DNA from 4 places in the Arthrobacter sp. StoSoilB20 genome. Region 1 is predicted to be linked to each of the others. Evidence: riboswitches for the same ligand, from Rfam matches in the RefSeq annotation. Region 1 holds a riboswitch; each other region holds the start of a gene.
The links. A riboswitch is a leader RNA that binds a small molecule or an ion and turns the genes downstream of it on or off. The one in region 1 is predicted to bind S-adenosylmethionine.

Region 1 (4,364 bases):
CGGGAAAAGGGCCGTGATCCGTGGGTCGCCATGCAGATAGCCGCTGACCAGCACTGCCACTACAGCGGCAACTGCGGCCATGAGCACACCCCGCAGAATGCGCCACACTGTACCGGCACGCCGGTGTCTGGGCGCACGCGTTTCCCGCTCTGAGTCCACGGTTCTCCATTCCTCACGCCCTGGTCACGCGGGGCAGCGCGGAGGACGAACCAACATTACGGGCTGCGGGGGGAGCCGTCCAAACTAGACGATGGTGGCGCCGAACACCAGGCCCAGCCCGTAGGTGGCGGCAGCTGCTCCCAACCCGATCGCGAGCTGGCGCAGGCCGCGGCTCAGCGGCGAGGTTCCGGACAGCAAGCCCACGACGGCGCCGGTCGCCAGAAGCGCGACGCCCACCAAAGCGCCGGCCACTACCAAGGCGGCGAAGCCGGTCATCCCAAAAATGAAAGGCAGGATGGGAACGATGGCGCCGGAGGCGAAGAAGCAGAAACTGGACATTGCCGCGCCCCACGCCGAGCCAACGGATTCGTGCTCATCGGTGGCAGGCTTCTCAGGCTGCAAGGAAAGGCTGGGATCGCAATCGCAGCTGAACAAGCCCATGCGCTCCGCGGCCCGGTGCTCTGCGGCCTCACGCGTCATTCCGCGGGCTAGGTAGACCAAGACCAACTCGTTGTGCTCGATGTCCAGGGACGGTGCGGCCGTGAGGGTGGCTTGCGTTGGCAACGTAGCGTTGAGCAGTTCGCGCTGGGAGCGGACCGAGACGTATTCCCCGGCGCCCATGGACAACGCGCCAGCCAATAAGCCTGCCACGCCGCTCATCAGCACCACGGGACTGGGCACACCTGTGGCGGCCATGCCCATGACCAGCGAAAGGTTGCTCACCAAACCGTCGTTGGCGCCGAAGACCGCGGCCCGGAAAGTTCCGGAGAGCCTGTTCCGTCCCCGCGTTGCCAGGCCACGGACAACTTCCTCGTGGATCTGCTCGTCAGCCACCATGGCAGGAGTTGCTGCGGGTTCGGTGCCGTAAGGGGAGCGGCCCTCTGCGCGCTGGGCCAGGGCGAGTACGAAGACTGATCCGAAGTTGCGGGCCAGGAAGCCCAGGAACTGGCTCCGGGCAGATGCTGCCTTGGGCATTCCGGCGTGCTCGCCCAGGAGCTTGAGCCAGTGGGCCTCGTGGCGGCCTTCGGCCTCGGCCAGAGCCAGCAGGATTTGGCGCTCTTCTCCATCGCGTCGCTGGGCCAGTTCGCGGTAGACGGCGGCTTCGGCCCGCTCGTCGGCCAGGTACTGCCGCCAGCGGCGGATGTCCGAGGACGTGGGATGCTGCGAGGCGTTGCCGGGGTCTGCTGTTTCGGGGGCGGGGTCCGGAGCGGGGCTCGACGAACCGTGGGATTCCTGGTGCTTTTGCACTTTTTCTCCTGTGCTGGGTGGGGTAGTTGCGGCCCCATTGCACGCCCCACTGTACCGCGTATTTGCGCGGTTTTTTGGCCGGTATTCCTCAATCGGAATGTTCGGCGCACCGTAATTTTGGGCCCTTGACCCTCGCCTGCGCCGGTGCTCAGATGGAAGGACAGGGGCGGGGCCCACCCCGCACACGGTCACCAGGGCTTTGAGCGGCCCGCGAGACGGAGGTTGCACCATGGACACCACCGAATCACACGCCAACCACCCGGAACGGACCACCATTGAGTCCGACCCGGCCTACGATTACGCCGAAGACCAGCCAGTGGACGAACCCTGGGTAGAGGAAGTAGACGCCCCGGAGGACGACGAACGCGTGGTTCCCCTGGACGAGTCTGAAGAATTCCGCGAGGAAGACGAAGAGATCTAGGACGGGTCCTGGTCGGTGAGGGTGTAGTGCTGCTGCGCACCCGCCCGTTGGCCGACGGCGGCAACAGTCACCGTGAGGGTCCTGGTCGGCCCGCACCAGCGGGTGGGCCTGACGGCCCGGGCCAACGCCCCCGCGATCAGGTGCGGTTGGGGATGGCGGAACTTTGCCGTTCCAGCTTTTGCCACGATCGTCACCGTGCCGAGGAAGAGATCGACGGCGGGAATCACCGCGACCGTCGAGGCAACGGGGGCCGTGGGCTTGGAAATTGCCGGGTCTGATGAGTCGGCCGGGGTGGTAGTGCCTTGGTACGGCAAGGGACTTCTCCTTGGGGAGTGCTCTTGCCCGCTCGGTTGTCTCTGGTCCGGGACGGGCCGCTTCCTCATCCGAACCACCCGTGAACATGGGGTTGGTGTGTGGCCAGTCGGAGCTTGGCACCACATCTCTTGAAGCTGGGACAACCTTACCGCACACCACCCACCCCCTCCCTCCCTCCCGTTGTGAGGCCTGCTCTGCGGGCTTTGGCGAGGTTTTGGGGAGCAAAGCGGGCCACGCAACGCCCTCTTCCCTCCCGTTGTGAGGCCTGCTCTGCGGGCTTTGGCGAGGTTTTAGGGAGCAAAGCGGGCCACGCAACGCCCTCTTCCCCGGGGAAAAAACAGCGGCGGCGCTTCCCCGAAAAGGGGAGGCGCCGCCGTCGAACTTTGTTGTTGGGGTATTGCGTGGGGTCCTACTTGTGGCTGCTGACCGGGTGGGCCTCAGGGGGAAGTTCCTCAGAGACGGCCCCGGCAACGCGCTTGTCCCAGGCCTCGCGGACTGCAGGGTCGGTGGGCGGGGTGAGCAGCGAAATCACCACGTAGGCGATGAAGGAGGCGGCGAGACCGTAGTAGATCGGCTCGTTGGCGTAGACGCCGTCCGCACTCGGAATGATACCGGCGGCGAAGAGGATCAGCAGGGCAAGCGTCAGCACCGAGCCCACTGCCATGGACCACGCGGCGGCGATGCCCGTACCGCGCTTCCACACCAGGCCGCCGAGGATTGCCACCAGGAGGCCGCCGACCAGGATGTCGTAAGCGATGGTGAGGGCAACCACCACGTCCTGTGCGGCCATGGAGATCAGTACGGCCACAACACCGAGTCCAAGGACCCAGTAGCGGTTGGCCTTGACATCGTGCTCGGGGTTCTCGCTGTCATCGGTGTTGATGGTCTTGCCGAACCAGCTGGCCACGAACGGAACTACGTCGGCGCGGGCAACCGTTGCCGCTGCAATCAACGCTCCGGAAGCGGTGGACATCATGGCGGCAACAGCTGCTGCCATCACCAGGCCGCCGATACCGACGGGCAGGATGTGCGTTGCAACCTCTGCGTAGACAACGTCCTTGCCGAGGTTTGCGACGTCGATATCCGGGAGCGCTACACGGGCAGCCAGACCGATCAGTGCACCCGCGATGCCGTAGAGGATGCAGTAAACACCGGCGGTGGCGCCGCCCCAGCGTGCAACGGTGGGGGTCTTGGCAGTGAACACACGCTGCCAGATGTCCTGGCCGATCAGCAGGCCCAGGGTGTAGACCACAAAGTACGTGATGATGGTCTGGGTGCCGATGCCGTCGATCTGGAAGAAGCTGTCCTCAAGCCGTGAACGGATGCCATCCATGCCACCGGCTGCGTTCATGACGAACGGGAGCATGAGGAAGAAGATGCCTACGGTCTTGATGATGAACTGCACCTGGTCGGCCAGGGTAATGGACCACATGCCGCCGATGGTGGAGTAGACCAGGACGATCGCGCCGCCGACTGCGATCGCCAGCCAGCGTTCCCAATCGAAGAGGACCACGAAGATGGTGGCGTAGGCACCGGTGGAGGTTGCGCAGAGCATGAGTGTGTAGGCCAGCATGACGATGCCGGAGGTCTGTGTTGCCCTGCTGCCGTAGCGCAGGCTCAGCATCTGGGAGACCGTGTAGATCTTCAGGCGCTGGATGGTGCCGGCGAACAGCAGGCTGAGCAGCAGGACGCCCGAGCCAATGGCTACGACCAGCCACATGCCGGAGATGCCGAACTTGTAGCCGAGGCCTACGCCGCCCACGGTGGATGCGCCACCGAGGACCACTGCGGCCATGGTTCCTGTGTAAAGGAAGGGGCCCAGGCGGCGGCCGGCCACCAGGAAGTCGCTGTTGTTCTTGGTGCGGGACTTGCCCCACCAGCCGAATGCCAGCATGGCGAGCAGGTACACCACCACGATTGCGATGTTAATAGCCGAAGATTCCATGAACGGTCCTTGGAGCTGATGCACGGAGGTTGGGGTTTTCGACGATACTCCTGCGAAGCGTCGAAGTCTCTGTGCTGACGATTGGAGATTGGGGAGGTGTTGTGTGCCTCACAGACAACACTTGTTGCCTATGAGGATATGTTGTGATCGGAGTAACAGTCAAGATGCTTTGGTCATGGTTACGCGGATTCTGGCCCTGTTGGCCCGTCTCCCGGCTACTATTGCTCCAATGACAGGGCCACATGACAGGCCTGAAAGGTTCGTGAATGAAGGCTC
Region 2 (4,364 bases), 510 kb from region 1:
AGTGCCATGCGGTGCCATCCATTGGACAGCAACGTCTTCAAGCGGCTTCTCCACCGCTTCTCCGAGCCATTCCGTGACGCGTTCCGCCGAGCCTGCAATGGTGAGGCTGGACATCTTGACGTCGCTCTCGTAGATCCTGGACGGGTGCAGTGAGGGGTCGCCCTCCCACTTGAGCAAGTACGGGACCTGGGGATCTGCGATCAAGCCCAGGATGCCGATCTGCTGCCACACCAGTTCCCGGCCGTCAGGGAACTTGCGGTTACCCGGAACGGCTGAGCGGCCAAGGCGGTCCTCGAAGGGTGCCAGGTCGTCAACGGCGACGCACCAGCCCATCCAGCCGCCACCGGCGGCCGAGCGGGCACGAACTGCCTGGCCAAAAGGTGCTTTGTCGGAAGCGGGGTGGTCCAGGACCTCCACCACTTCCAGGTACTTGTTATCCGCAAGGGGAATGATCATGTTCCGGGTACCGAAGCGCGGGTGCACTCCGCCCCGGACAGCGTCCACTCCCAGTGCCGCGGAAATTCGTTCGGTAGTGGCCAAAAGGCCATCTCGTTCACAGGCGTAAGAGACGTGATCCATGCGCATGGCTTCATCTTGGCACTTTGTGATCGGGGTCTCAGCTAAGTCAAGCCTAACTAAGGTGGGATGTGTATAAGTGCTACCGGACGGCGTCATGGAGAGACGCTGAAAGACCGAAAGATTCCACCGGCGTCACAAAGCTGTCTTAGGCTCCGGACACTTCCTAGACTGGGGCCCAGCTCACATGCAGCACGTTTCCACAGAACCCATGCGCCACGAACAGGAGAACTCCATGTCCCAAGGATGGTCTTTCGAAACCCGCCAGATCCACGCAGGCCAGGAGCCCGACTCCGCAACGGGAGCAAGGGCGCTGCCGATCTACCAGACCACGTCCTTCGTGTTCCCCAGCGCCGAAAGCGCAGCCAGCCGCTTTGCCCTGGCTGAGCTCGCACCCATCTACACCAGGATCGGCAACCCCACCCAGGATGCGGTGGAACAGAGGATCGCAAGCCTCGAAGGCGGTTTGGGTGCGCTCCTGCTGAGCTCGGGCCAGGCTGCGGAGACCTTCGCCATCCTCAACATCGCCGAGGCCGGAGACCACATCGTTGCAAGCCCCAGCTTGTACGGCGGCACCTACAACCTGCTGGCCCACACCCTGAAGAAGTTCGGCATCTCGGTGACGTTCGTACAGGACCCGGACAACCTGGACCAGTGGCGCGATGCCGTGCAGCCGAACACCAAGCTCTTCTTTGGCGAGGTGGTGTCGAATCCGCGCCAGGACGTCCTGGACATCGAGGGAGTTGCCCGGACTGCCCACGAAGCCGGCGTGCCGCTGATCGTAGACAACACGCTGTCCACGCCCTACCTCATCCGTCCCATTGAGTGGGGCGCCGACATCGTGGTCCACTCCGCCACCAAGTATCTCGGCGGCCACGGTTCTGCCATTGCCGGCGTGATTGTCGATTCCGGCAACTTCGATTTCGGTAAGGACCCGGAGCGCTACCCGGGCTTCAACACCCCGGACCCCAGCTACAACGGCCTGGTCTACGCGAGGGACCTGGGCAAGGACGGAGCATTGGGCGCCAACCTCTCCTACGTCCTGAAGGCCCGCGTCCAGTTGCTCCGCGATCTCGGCTCAGCTGTTTCACCGTTCAATGCCTTCCTGATTGCCCAGGGCCTTGAGACGCTGAGCCTGCGGGTGGAGCGCCATGTAGCCAACGCCAGCAAGGTGGCCGAGTGGCTGGAAGCCCACGACGACGTCGAATCGGTCGCCTATGCGGGCCTGCCGTCCAGCCCGTGGTATGACCGCGGCCGCAAATACGGTCCCCGGGGTACCGGGGCCATTGTGGCGTTCAACATCAAGGGCGGCGTTGAAGCCGGCAAGCGATTCGTGGACGGTCTGGAACTGCACTCGCATGTTGCCAACATCGGCGATGTCCGATCCCTGGTCATCCACCCGGCCTCCACCACGCACAGCCAGTTGACCGTGGAGCAGCAGGTCGCCGCGGGCGTGAACCCTGGGTTGGTGCGTTTGTCGGTGGGCATCGAGCACGTGGATGACATCATCGCAGACCTCGAAGCTGGATTCCGGGCCGCCAAGGGAGCCTGAACCCTCCGCTGAAAGCTGTCGGGCGGCTGTAGCCGCCTCAACCAAGGGGATGCCGTCCGGGCCGTCGATTATTCGCCGGACGGCATCCCACGGCGGCGATTGGTGAACGAAGCTGCCCAAAACCGTCACACTGTTGTCACATTCTTCGCCAGAACCGCCCTGTATTTCCTAGACTCTTCGTATTAGGTCATGAGTGCCAGCACACAGCCCCGGCTTGCTGGCCGGCAACCCTCCTCCGCGGTGGGGTGCCCCGGGTGAAGACCTGGCCTGTTCGCACGCAAGGCGACGGGCAAGCGCGAGGTTAAGGTGTCAAAGGAATGACCATTACTGCTACAGCCCTTCCAAAATCCGGAGAAGAAGACGGAACCGTCAAGTACGCCGGCATCGGGCCGTTGGAACTTGAAGCCGGCGGGTTCCTTCCCGACGTCGTCCTGGCTTACGAGACCTGGGGCCAGTTGAATGCAGATTCCTCCAACGCCGTCCTGATCCAGCATGCCCTCACGGGCAGCACCCACGTGGCACGGGGAGCCACGGACGAGGAAGGCTGGTGGGAGCAATTGGTAGGCCCCGGAGCCACCATCGATACCAACAGGTTCTTCGTGGTCTCCATCAACATCGTGGGCGGCTGCTATGGAAGCACGGGACCGTCGTCGGAGGCACCCGATGGCCGCCCCTGGGGCTCCCGGTTTCCGTTGGTCACCTTGCGCGACAGCACTGTGGCAGAAGGGCGCCTCGCCGATGCCTTGGGAATCGACTCCTGGCACGCCGTCCTGGGTGGATCCATGGGCGGTGCCCGCGCCCTGGAATGGGCTGTGACCTACCCGGAACGCGTCAAACGCTGCGCCGTGATTTCCGTAGGCGCCTACAGCACGGCCGAGCAGATCGCCTTCGCGCAGGCCCAAACACTGGCCATCCGCCAGGACCCGAACTTCAACAACGGCGACTACTACGCAGGCAGGGCACCTGAACACGGGCTGGCCTTGGCCCGGCGGATCGCCCACATCACGTACCGCTCGGCGCTGGAACTGGATTTCCGCTTCGGCCGGGAAGCCCAGCACCAGGAGACACCCCTGGCCGCCGCGGTGCTCGGTGAGCGTGGCAGGTATCAGGTGGAAAGCTACTTGGACCACCAGGGGACAAAGCTCGTCCACCGCTTTGATGCCAACAGCTACATCGCCATCACAGAAGCCCTGATGTCCCACGACGTCGCACGCGGCCGGGGATCCCTGGAGTCAGCTTTGTCGCGGACCACGGCGGAGTTTTTCGTGGCAGCGGTGGATAGCGACAGGCTGTATTTTCCCGCTCAATCCCGGGAGTTGGCAGCCGCGCTCCCTGGTGTGGTTCCGGTCCATGTTATTGAGGCACCGATCGGCCACGACGGTTTCCTCACGGAGATTGGGCAGCTCGCTCCGCAGCTTCGGGAAGCCTTCTTCGCCTGAGCTGCCGGCTGCCGCGGGCTGGGTCGGCCGTAAGCCTCAGCCGTTCATGATCTCGCCGCGCTGCTTCATGTAGTCCTCCATGGCGATCTCTCCGTTGCTGAACTTCGCGTCCAGCTCAGCCAGCTTGCGGGCACGGTAGCCTTGCGGCTCCGGGCTGCCGGCGGCAGGGTACGGCGTGGGGGATGAAGTGCCCGACGGCGACCCGGACTGCGGTGACGTCTCCGCCGGGCGGATGACGGTCGGCTCGGACGACTGGCCGGGGTAGTTCTGCTGCGGGTAACTTTCCGGTGGGTACGACTGGCCGGGGTAGTTCTGCTGCGGGTAACTTTCCGGTGGGTACGGCTGGCCGGGGTAGTTCTGCTGCGGTGGGTAGCCCGGACCGGGCAGGTTCTGCGGTGGGTAGCCGGGGTCGCGGAACGTTCCTTGCTGGATCCGGCGGGCTCGGGAGCGGTTGTACATGCGGATCCCGAGCGGAATCAGCCACGAGCAGACGATGATCCAGAAGATCAGATTGTTCACAGTGCAGGCCTCCTAGGTCTCGTTCCAGCTTAGCCCTGCCATCCAGCATGGACTTTGCCCAAGGGAACCGAGCAGTCCGGAGGCACTGGCACTTTCACACGAGCGTGGCTTCCATGCCCAGGAACCGGCCGTACCTTTCCACTTCGGCCACTAAGGCCTCCTGCTCCGCCGCGGTTGTTGCCCGGTTCATCCGGACGTCCAGCTGGCAGGCACCCCCTGAAAAGCCGTGCCGCCACCATCCGGCCAACCTGCCATCCAGCAGGACTACGTGCATGGGT
Region 3 (4,364 bases), 1.7 Mb from region 1:
GGTGCGCCGAGGGTGGCCGGGGCGGCCAGGAACTTGAGCTCGGCCAACAGCCCGGCGGCGGAGTACCACAGCAGCCCGGGCAGTTCCTCCTGGGCAAGCCCGGCAGCCGGGGCAGACTCCAGTCCGGCCCCCGGTTCAGACCCCGCAGACGGGGCTTGAGTCGATGCTGCCTGCAGGTGCCTGGCCCGGATGGCCCGTTGCGGCGGATACAGCTTGGCGATGCGCCGCTCGCTGGAGACCCCCACGTGTGCCACCGCGACCCGCAGGCCTTCGAACGCAAGGGCCAGTTGCATCGGCTGGAAGTTCCCGCCGGACACCATGAGCCCGGACTCGACATCAACCAACGGATTGTCGCCGCGACCATTCAGCTCTACCTCCAACGCAGCACCCAGCTGCGCCACGAGGGATCGAAAGGCCCCGTGCGTCTGCGGTGCGGCCCGGAAGGACAACGCATCCTGCACCGACACCTCGGGACGCACATCTTCCATCCAGCCACCACTGAGCAGGTGGCGCACTGCAGCCGCCGAGTCACCCTGGCCGTTTACCGCCTTGGCCGCTTGGATGGCCGGCGAAAACGGACTGAGGTTCCCGCCGCCGTCGTACCTGGCGATGGTCTCCAGCGAGAGAGAAAGCGCGACGTCGGCCAGGCGGGCCAAGTATTGCAACCGCACCAGGGCGAGGGTTCCGACGCCCACGGAGTAGGCGTTGGCGCTGACCAAGGCGAGCGCTTCGCCGGGCGCGAGGACCAGTGGCTGCAGGCCGGCGTCGGCGAGCGCTTTGGCTCCGGGGATCAAAGTGCCGTCGGCGTCGAAGGCTTGGCCCTCACCAATGGCAACGGCTGCGACGGCGGCCAGCTGGGTGAGGTCCGAGGAACCCACCGAGCCTTCGCGCGGGATGGCGGGAAGGACTCCACGGTTCAGCATCTCCCCATAGAAAGCGGCTGTTTCCGGGCGCACGCCGGAACCTCCCCGGCTGAACCCGATGAGCCGGGCCAGGATCACAGCGCGGGCAGCGGGACGGTCCAGATAGGAGCCCACGCCGCTGTTGTGATACCTGACGACTTGGATTTGATACGCCAGCAGTGACTTCTCCTCCACAGCGGTATCCCTGCCGGATCCAAGCAAAGTGTTGAGCCCGTAAACCCGCTGTCCGGAGGCCGCCGCATGCTCCAGAACATCCCGTGAGCGGGTCATCAGAGTCAACGCATCTTGGTTGAGTTTCACGTGGAACGAGGACTCAGCGGCCGTCAGGGCAACACTCCGCGCGGAAATCGGCGTCATCCCCAGATGAAGGGTGCGGGGCTCAACAGAGGCCATCAAAAGTCCAGGAGGTTCTGCCGGAACCCACCATTGCCGTAACTCTTCCTCAACAGGCCACGACGCCGCAGTTCGGGAGTGAGTTTATCCAGCACGCCATGGACCGTCACCGGATCCACGAAACCGGAAAAGAGGAACCCGTCGCCGCCCACCTCGGAGCCGGTGGACTCAAGGTAGTCGGCAATCTGGCCCACCGTGCCGATGATCGAATCCCCTGCCCCGCCGCTCCTGGCCTGCAGGATCTCACGCAACGTGGAACCGGGAGGCGCCGCCTTGGCGAAGTGTTCCAAGGTCCCCTGGTTGCTGTTGGTACTCAGTTCCGGCAGTGGAGCATCGAGGTCGAATTGTTTGAAGTCGATCACCGAAAGATACGAAATGGAGTTGAGCTGGCTGTCGATGTCCCGCTGGGTGAGTTCGCGGCGCTGGGCCCGCAAGTCCTCAGCTTCGGCAGTTGAGCCAACCACTGTGGGCTTAAGGACGAAAAGTACCTTGACGTCGTCGGGATTCCTGCCTGCCTTGGCGGCCTCGGCACGGATGGAGTCGCGGTAGGCCTTCATACCGTCAACGCCGCGGGCCAAGGCAATGGCTACGTCGGCATGGCCACCTGCGAACGCTTTCCCCCGCGGTGACGCCCCGGCCTGCACCAACACGGGTTCTTCAGGCAAAGGCGCCGTATTCAGGGGACCGCGTACCTTGAAGAAGTCGCCGTGGTGGTTGATCGGATGCACTTTGCTGTGGTCCGCGAACACGCCGGCCTCCACATCCTCAACCACAGCGCCAGGTTCCCAACTCCGCCAGAGCCGCCTGACGACGTCGACGAATTCCTCCGCCTTTTCATACCGGAGGTCGTGTTCTATCTGCTGGTCCAGCCCGTAGTTCTGCGCGGCGAGGTCGCTGCCGGACGTCACCACGTTCCAGCCCAGCTGCCCTTCCGAGAAGTGTTGCAGCGTGGCCAGGAGCCGGGCAGCTGTGAAGGGCGGATAAAAGGACGCGCTGACCGTCGGGACGATCCCCAGGTGCTCGGTGGCGGACAGAAGATACGGGACCAGCGCCAGGGGATCATGCTTGGGCGCGAAGGAGGCATGAGCCAGGGAGACCTCCGCCGATCCGCCGTACGTGTCCGGCACGGTGAGGGAATCCTCAATGATGAAGAGGTCCAAACCGGATTGTTCGAACGCCCGGACGGCCTCTTGGTACAGGGCGGGTTTCTTCCAGTCGTAGCCCAGGCCGTAGCCCGGCGTCCCCCACCCTTGGACACCGAATCCGTGGCCTACAAACCATCCAAAGTGCAGCATGGGCTTGAGTGTAGAACTGCTCTGTCCGTTCACCGCGACCTGATTTCATGCGAAGTTACAGGGGGTCGTACTGGGTCAATTATGCTCCCGGGACGTCACATTTGGTGAGGTCCCGGGCGGCCTCCGATTACGCAACATGACGACCGGAGAACAGCACGCAAGTGCGGCCCAAGGCCGGTCGATGTTACGTTTTTCTTGAGTAATGAGTACCAGCGCAAAGCCCTGACTTGCTGGTCGGCAACCCTCTCTCCGGCGGGGTGCCTCAGGTGACTACTCGGCGTATCGACAAATTCGAACTGCAAGCGTGACTGAGGAGCACCAGCAATGCCTGAACCCACTGAAGAAAAACTGTCCTACCGCCTGATTACAGGCCCGGACAACCGTGAATTTTGTGAGCGTATCCATAGCGCACTCGCCGAGGGCTATGTGCTCCATGGCAGCCCGGCAGCAACGTTCAACGGCACCACCGTCATTGTTGCCCAAGCAATTGTCCTTCCCGCCGCGATCGCCAACGCTGACGCGGCCGTAGCCAACGCAGTGGACCAGCTTGAGAACTACGACGACGAAGAAGCATTCGAGGGCCACGCATGAGCTACGCAGGTGACCTGACCCCACAGGACGCGTGGGCCAAGCTTGAACAAGGCGCGATCCTGGTGGATGTCCGCACCGAGGGCGAATGGGCCCACATCGGCATCCCGGACACCAAAGCCACGGAGAACGATCCCCTCTTCATCCAGTGGAACCTCGCCGGCGGCATCCCCAACTCCCGCTTCATCGAGGACCTGCAGCAGCAGGCACCCGAGGACGAAGCCGTGGAGCTCGTCTTCATCTGCCGCTCCGGCCAGCGCTCCATCTCCGCCGCGATCGCCGCGACGCAAGCCGGCTTCACTGCCTACAACGTCCTTGAAGGCTTTGAAGGCGAACCGGACCGCTACGGCGAGCGCACCGTAAACGGCTGGAAAAACCGCGGCCTGCCGACGAACCTGGGGACCGAGTAAGTGACATTCAATCCCGACGCCGCCGGCTGGAGCCCTGACACCCAGGCCGTTCGCGGTGGTCTTGACCGCACCAATTTCCAGGAAACGTCCGAGCCGGTTTTCCTGAACTCCGGCTTTGTTTATGAGTCAGCCGCTGCGGCCGAACGTGCCTTCACCGGCGAGGACGAACGCTTCGTTTACTCCCGCTACGGCAACCCGTCCGTGGCCACCTTCCAGGAGCGGCTGCGGCTGCTCGAAGGAACCGAGGCATGCTTTGCGACGGCGTCCGGCATGTCCGCGGTGTTCACCGCCCTGGGTGCCTTGCTGGCTGCCGGCGACCGCGTGGTGGCCGCCCGGTCCTTGTTCGGTTCCTGCTTTGTGATCCTCAATGAGATCCTGCCCCGTTGGGGCGTGGAGACGGTATTCGTGGATGGCCCGGATCTGGACCAATGGCGTGAAGCCCTCTCGGAGCCGACCACCGCCGTCTTCTTCGAGTCACCGTCCAACCCCATGCAGGAAATCGTGGACATCGCGGCCGTCAGCGAACTGGCGCATGCCGCCGGGGCGACCGTCGTCGTCGACAACGTCTTCGCCACTCCCCTGCTGCAGCGCTGCGGTGAGCTGGGCGCGGACGTGATTGTGTACTCAGGCACCAAGCACATCGACGGCCAGGGCCGTGTTCTGGGCGGCGCGATCCTGGGGACCAAGGAGTTCATCGACGGCCCGGTCAAGCAGCTCATGCGGCACACCGGCCCGTCGCTGTCGGCGTTCAATGC
Region 4 (4,364 bases), 1.9 Mb from region 1:
GTAGGGATCCCGAGGGAAGGCCCAGGCGCTTGAGCAACGGGTGGGCGCAGAAGCGGCCGTCCCGGAGGCCAACGCCGTGCTCGGCAGCCAGGTAGGCGGCGACCAAACCGGCGTCGAATCCTTCCACGGAGAAGTTGACGACGCCAATGGTGTCCACGGAGTCGGAGAAGATCCGGTGTACCGTCACTCCCTCAATGGCCTCAAGACCGTCCACCAGGTAGGAGCGGATGGCGGCCTCGTGGGAGTGCCAGGCCTCCTGGTCCAGTCCGGCGAGGACCTGCGTCGCCCGTGCAAGGGTTGCGGCGCCGAGCACGTTGGGGGAGCCGCCCTCGTGACGGGCGGGTCCGGTGGCCCAACTGACGGAGTCCAGGCGGGCTTCACGGACGGCGCCTCCACCGGCCAGGTGCGGGGTGCCGGCGTCGAGCCAGTCCGGACGGCCCACCACTACACCGGCACCGAAGGGCGCGTACAGCTTGTGGCCCGAGAAAACGATGTAGTCGACGTCGGCTTCGGTGATGTTGATCCTGCGGTGGGGTGCCAGCTGGGCTGCGTCAACCACGATCCTGGCGCCGTACTCATGTGCCAAGGACGCGAGTTCGGCTATCGGGAGGATCTCGCCGGTGACGTTCGAGGCGCCGGTGACTGCGAGGAGGCTGACCCCGCCCTGCGCCAACTCGGCGCGGAGCTTGTCCAGCGTCGCGGCCAGCGTGGAGGCCGCTACCACGCTGCGGTGCGGTACGCCTTGCCAGGGGAGCAGGTTGGCGTGGTGCTCGATGTCCAGGTAGAGGACTTCGCCGGAGAACGTGCCATCGGTCTGCGGAAGGCAGCCGGCCAAAAGGTTCAGGGAATCGGTGGTGTTCCGCGTAAAAATGACGGAATCGTCCGGGCGCCCACCCACGAAGTCGCGCACGATGTTGCGCGAGTTCTCATAGACCGAGGTACTGATCTGTGAAGCATACCCAGCGCCGCGGTGCACGCTGGCGTAGTAAGGCAGGACCTCGTTGAGATATGCCGAGACGATGGTCAGTGCCGGAGCCGATGCTCCATAGTCCAGGTTGGCGTAACGAACGTGGCCGCCTTGGATCAGCGGGGCCTGCAGCTCGGCGCCTGTGACCGCGGCGAGCGGGCGGATTGCAGCAGCTGCCGGTGACGGGGCTTCTTCGACAAAGGAAGGAATGGCGTTGGCATCGAACGTGACAGTACTCATGGGACCTCATTCAAGAGGGACCCCCATAGGGGATCCGCGCTTGCCGCATCCGTTCCGGACCGGCCGGGTCGTCACCCGGGGCACCCCACCGCGAATGGAGGGTTGCCGGCCAGCAAACCGGGGTTTAGCGCTGGCACTCGTGACCTGTAAAAAAGGTTAGGGCACCTCCAGCGGCCCTCCAAAGTCGCTGCGCAATGTTAAGCACTTTGTTACGTCAGGCTTGTAAAACGGAACTTTGGCGAAGAAAAAACGGCAGACGCCCACCAAAGGGGGCATCCGCCGTCGAATATTCGCTGAAAGGACCTAAATGTTGCCAGCGGACTGGAACTAGAGGAGATCGTCCAAACCTGGGTTGAGACGCTTGAGTACCTCTGAGTGCAGGATTGAATTGGTCGCCAGTGCGTTGCCGCCGAAAGGGCCGTCCTCGCCTTCAAGGGAGGTAAAGCGGCCACCGGCCTCAGTCACGATCGGGACGAGGGCTGCCATGTCGTAGAGGTTCAGTTCGGGCTCGCAGGCGATGTCCACGGCACCCTCGGCGACGAGGCAGTAGGACCAAAAGTCACCGTAGGCGCGGGTTCGCCAGACGTCCTCCGTCAGTCCAAGGAACTCGTCCAGGTTGCCGCGTTCCTTCCAACCGGACAGGCTCGAGTACGACAACGAGGCATCGGAGAGCTGGGTGACGTTGGAGACCTTCAACCGCGTGGCCGCAGCCAGGGACCGGCCCATGTAGGCACCCATGTCCTTGGCGGCCCACCAGCGCTTGCCCAAGGCGGGGGCGCTGACAACACCCACTACCGGTTCTCCCTCATCAACCAACGCGATCAACGTAGCCCACACCGGTACACCCCGGACAAAGTTCTTGGTGCCATCGATGGGATCAATGATCCAACGGCGCGAGCCATGTCCGCTGCTGCCAAATTCCTCACCCAGGACTGCATCGCGGGGACGCGAACGCGAGAGTTGACCCCGGATGGCTTCCTCGGCCGCTTTGTCAGCGTCAGTGACAGGGGTGAGGTCGGGCTTGGTTTCGATCTTGAGGTCCAAAGCCTTGAAGCGATCCATGGTTTGGGCGTCGACGGAATCAGCGAGGACGTGGGCAAGGCGCAGGTCATCGTTGTAGGTGGAAACGGGATGGGTCATGCCACCAAACTATCCTGAAACACTCGTTGCAGGGGGGAGGTGAAGCCCCAAACGATCAGTTGACGGTGCCCAGTTCCTTGGTCTCTTTTGCTTCCAACCGTGGGTCCGCACCCAGCAGCCGGCGCAGCGAAGCCAACCGCGCCACACCCGACGGTCCGGCATGGCCCTCGTTCACCCATGAATCCAGTCCACAGTTGATGGCGGTGGCATCGTGCTTGCAGCCCCGTTCGCAAGCCTCGGTTCCAGGCTCGAGATCCGGGAAGGAATGCAGAATCCGGTCCGGATCCACGTGGGCAAGGCCGAAGGACCTGATGCCGGGAGTGTCGATGATCCAACTGCCGGCCGGGGCGTCGGAAAGTTTCAGGGCCAACGCGGAGGAGGAAGTATGCCGGCCACGGCCTGTGACGGCATTAACGCCGCCGGTTGCCCGCTCTGCCCCCGTCAGGGCATTGACCATGGTGGACTTGCCGACGCCTGAATGGCCGAGCATCACGGTGACTTTTCCGCCGAGGTGGGAGCGCAGCTGGGCTACGGCATCCCTGTCCAGGCGGGCTGAGAGGCCGTCGTCGGATCGGGCGTCGATGCCGCCTGCTTCGGAGTCGGCGGTGCGGCTGATGATCACCGGGAAGTCCAGGCTGAGGTAGTTGGCGAGCAGTTCCGCTGGATCCTTGACATCCGCCTTGGTGATAAGAAGCAACGGCTCAATGCCGGCGTCATAGGCTGCCACCAGGGCGCGATCAATGAACCCGGTGCGCGGTTCGGGGTTGGCGGCCGCCACCACAATGACCAACTGATCGGCATTGGCCACCACTACCCGTTCGATCGGGTCGGTATCGTCGGCACTGCGGCGCAGGAGGGTCCGCCGTTCTTCCACCCTGACCAGCCTCGCCAGGGTGTCCGGCGATCCGGAGACGTCGCCCACCAAGGCCACGAAGTCCCCGGGTACTACCGGGTTCCGCCGCAATTCGCGGGCACGGGCAGCGATAACGACGCGGGCGTTCGCGGAATCCTCGTCCACAATCGCCCTGTAGCGCCCACGGTCAACGGTGATGATCCGGCCAATAACCGCGTCATCGTAGCTGGGCCTGTCCTTGGTCCTTGGCCTGGACCCTTTTTTGTTGGGTCGGATCCGGACGTCGGACTCATCCCAGGAGCGTGCATCACGGCCCATGGTCAGTTGTTCTCCACCGTGGTGCCGGAGATGGTTCCCACCATTCGGGCCCACATTTCAGGAAACTCCGGCATGGTCTTGGACGTCGTGGCGATGTCTTCGACCTGGACGCCCTCGACGGCGAGGCCCAAGATGGCTCCTGCCGTGGCCATGCGGTGGTCAGCGTAGCTGTGGACGACCCCGGCGTGCAGTGTGGCTGGTCGGATGATGAGGCCATCGGCGGTCTCTTCTGCGTCGCCGCCCAAGGCGTTGATTTCGTTGACCAGTGCTGCGAGCCGGTCTGTTTCGTGGCCACGGAGATGGGCAATTCCGGTCAGCCGCGAGGGGCCATCGGCCAGTGCGCACAAGGCCGCCACCGTGGGCGCGAGTTCACTGGTTTCGTCGAATTCCGAGCCCTTGACCACCGGGCCGCCCGTCACCGTAAGAGTCCCGTTTTCCAGCGTGACGGTGGCTCCCATGGCAGTGAGGATGGACCGCCACATATCGCCGACCTGGGTGGTTCCGGCCGGCCAATTGGGGATGCGGACAGTGCCCCGCGTTGCCAGTGCCGCGGCCAGGAAGGGCCCGGCGTTGGAGAGGTCCTGCTCGATCCTCTGGTCGAACGCCCGGATGGGGCCGGGGGACACCCTCCAATGGTTGGGCACGGAGTCATCAACGCTGACACCAACGCTGCGGAGGACTTCCACGGTCATGGTGATGTGGTCCAGGCTGGGCACGGGCTTGCCGACGTGTTCCAGGTGGAGTCCTTCGGTGAACCGCGCCCCCACCAGCAGCAGTGCGGAGACAAACTGCGAGGACGCACTGGCATCGATCACCAAATGGCCGCCCCGGACTTCGCCGGTGCCT

Region 2: another riboswitch for S-adenosylmethionine. It lies ahead of LDN85_RS07455 (homoserine O-acetyltransferase); the one in region 1 lies ahead of LDN85_RS05385 (hypothetical protein).
Region 3: another riboswitch for S-adenosylmethionine. It lies ahead of LDN85_RS19235 (DUF1737 domain-containing protein); the one in region 1 lies ahead of LDN85_RS05385 (hypothetical protein).
Region 4: another riboswitch for S-adenosylmethionine. It lies ahead of LDN85_RS13915 (aminotransferase class V-fold PLP-dependent enzyme); the one in region 1 lies ahead of LDN85_RS05385 (hypothetical protein).

What each region holds. Positions count from the first base shown of each region.
Region 1 covers NZ_AP024651.1:1,148,431-1,152,794, forward strand. Annotated here, with positions in the region: gene LDN85_RS05370 (matrixin family metalloprotease) at 1-159, opposite strand, end outside; gene LDN85_RS05375 (VIT1/CCC1 transporter family protein) at 244-1,407, opposite strand; gene LDN85_RS05380 (hypothetical protein) at 1,637-1,828, shown strand; gene LDN85_RS05385 (hypothetical protein) at 1,825-2,142, opposite strand; SAM riboswitch class IV at 2,158-2,277, opposite strand; gene LDN85_RS05390 (sodium:solute symporter) at 2,553-4,088, opposite strand; gene LDN85_RS05395 (cupin domain-containing protein) at 4,355-4,364, shown strand, end outside.
Region 2 covers NZ_AP024651.1:1,661,964-1,666,327, forward strand. Annotated here, with positions in the region: gene LDN85_RS07445 (VOC family protein) at 1-585, opposite strand, end outside; gene LDN85_RS07450 (bifunctional o-acetylhomoserine/o-acetylserine sulfhydrylase) at 812-2,128, shown strand; SAM riboswitch class IV at 2,314-2,430, shown strand; gene LDN85_RS07455 (homoserine O-acetyltransferase) at 2,446-3,567, shown strand; gene LDN85_RS07460 (hypothetical protein) at 3,604-4,086, opposite strand; gene LDN85_RS07465 (winged helix DNA-binding domain-containing protein) at 4,181-4,364, opposite strand, start outside.
Region 3 covers NZ_AP024651.1:4,224,052-4,228,415, forward strand. Annotated here, with positions in the region: gene LDN85_RS19225 (aromatic amino acid ammonia-lyase) at 1-1,316, opposite strand, end outside; gene LDN85_RS19230 (NtaA/DmoA family FMN-dependent monooxygenase) at 1,316-2,644, opposite strand; SAM riboswitch class IV at 2,810-2,922, shown strand; gene LDN85_RS19235 (DUF1737 domain-containing protein) at 2,936-3,202, shown strand; gene LDN85_RS19240 (rhodanese-like domain-containing protein) at 3,199-3,609, shown strand; gene LDN85_RS19245 (O-succinylhomoserine sulfhydrylase) at 3,610-4,364, shown strand, end outside.
Region 4 covers NZ_AP024651.1:3,068,355-3,072,718, reverse strand. Annotated here, with positions in the region: gene LDN85_RS13915 (aminotransferase class V-fold PLP-dependent enzyme) at 1-1,207, opposite strand, end outside; SAM riboswitch class IV at 1,239-1,352, opposite strand; gene hisN (histidinol-phosphatase) at 1,535-2,347, opposite strand; gene LDN85_RS13905 (ribosome small subunit-dependent GTPase A) at 2,403-3,518, opposite strand; gene aroA (3-phosphoshikimate 1-carboxyvinyltransferase) at 3,521-4,364, opposite strand, start outside.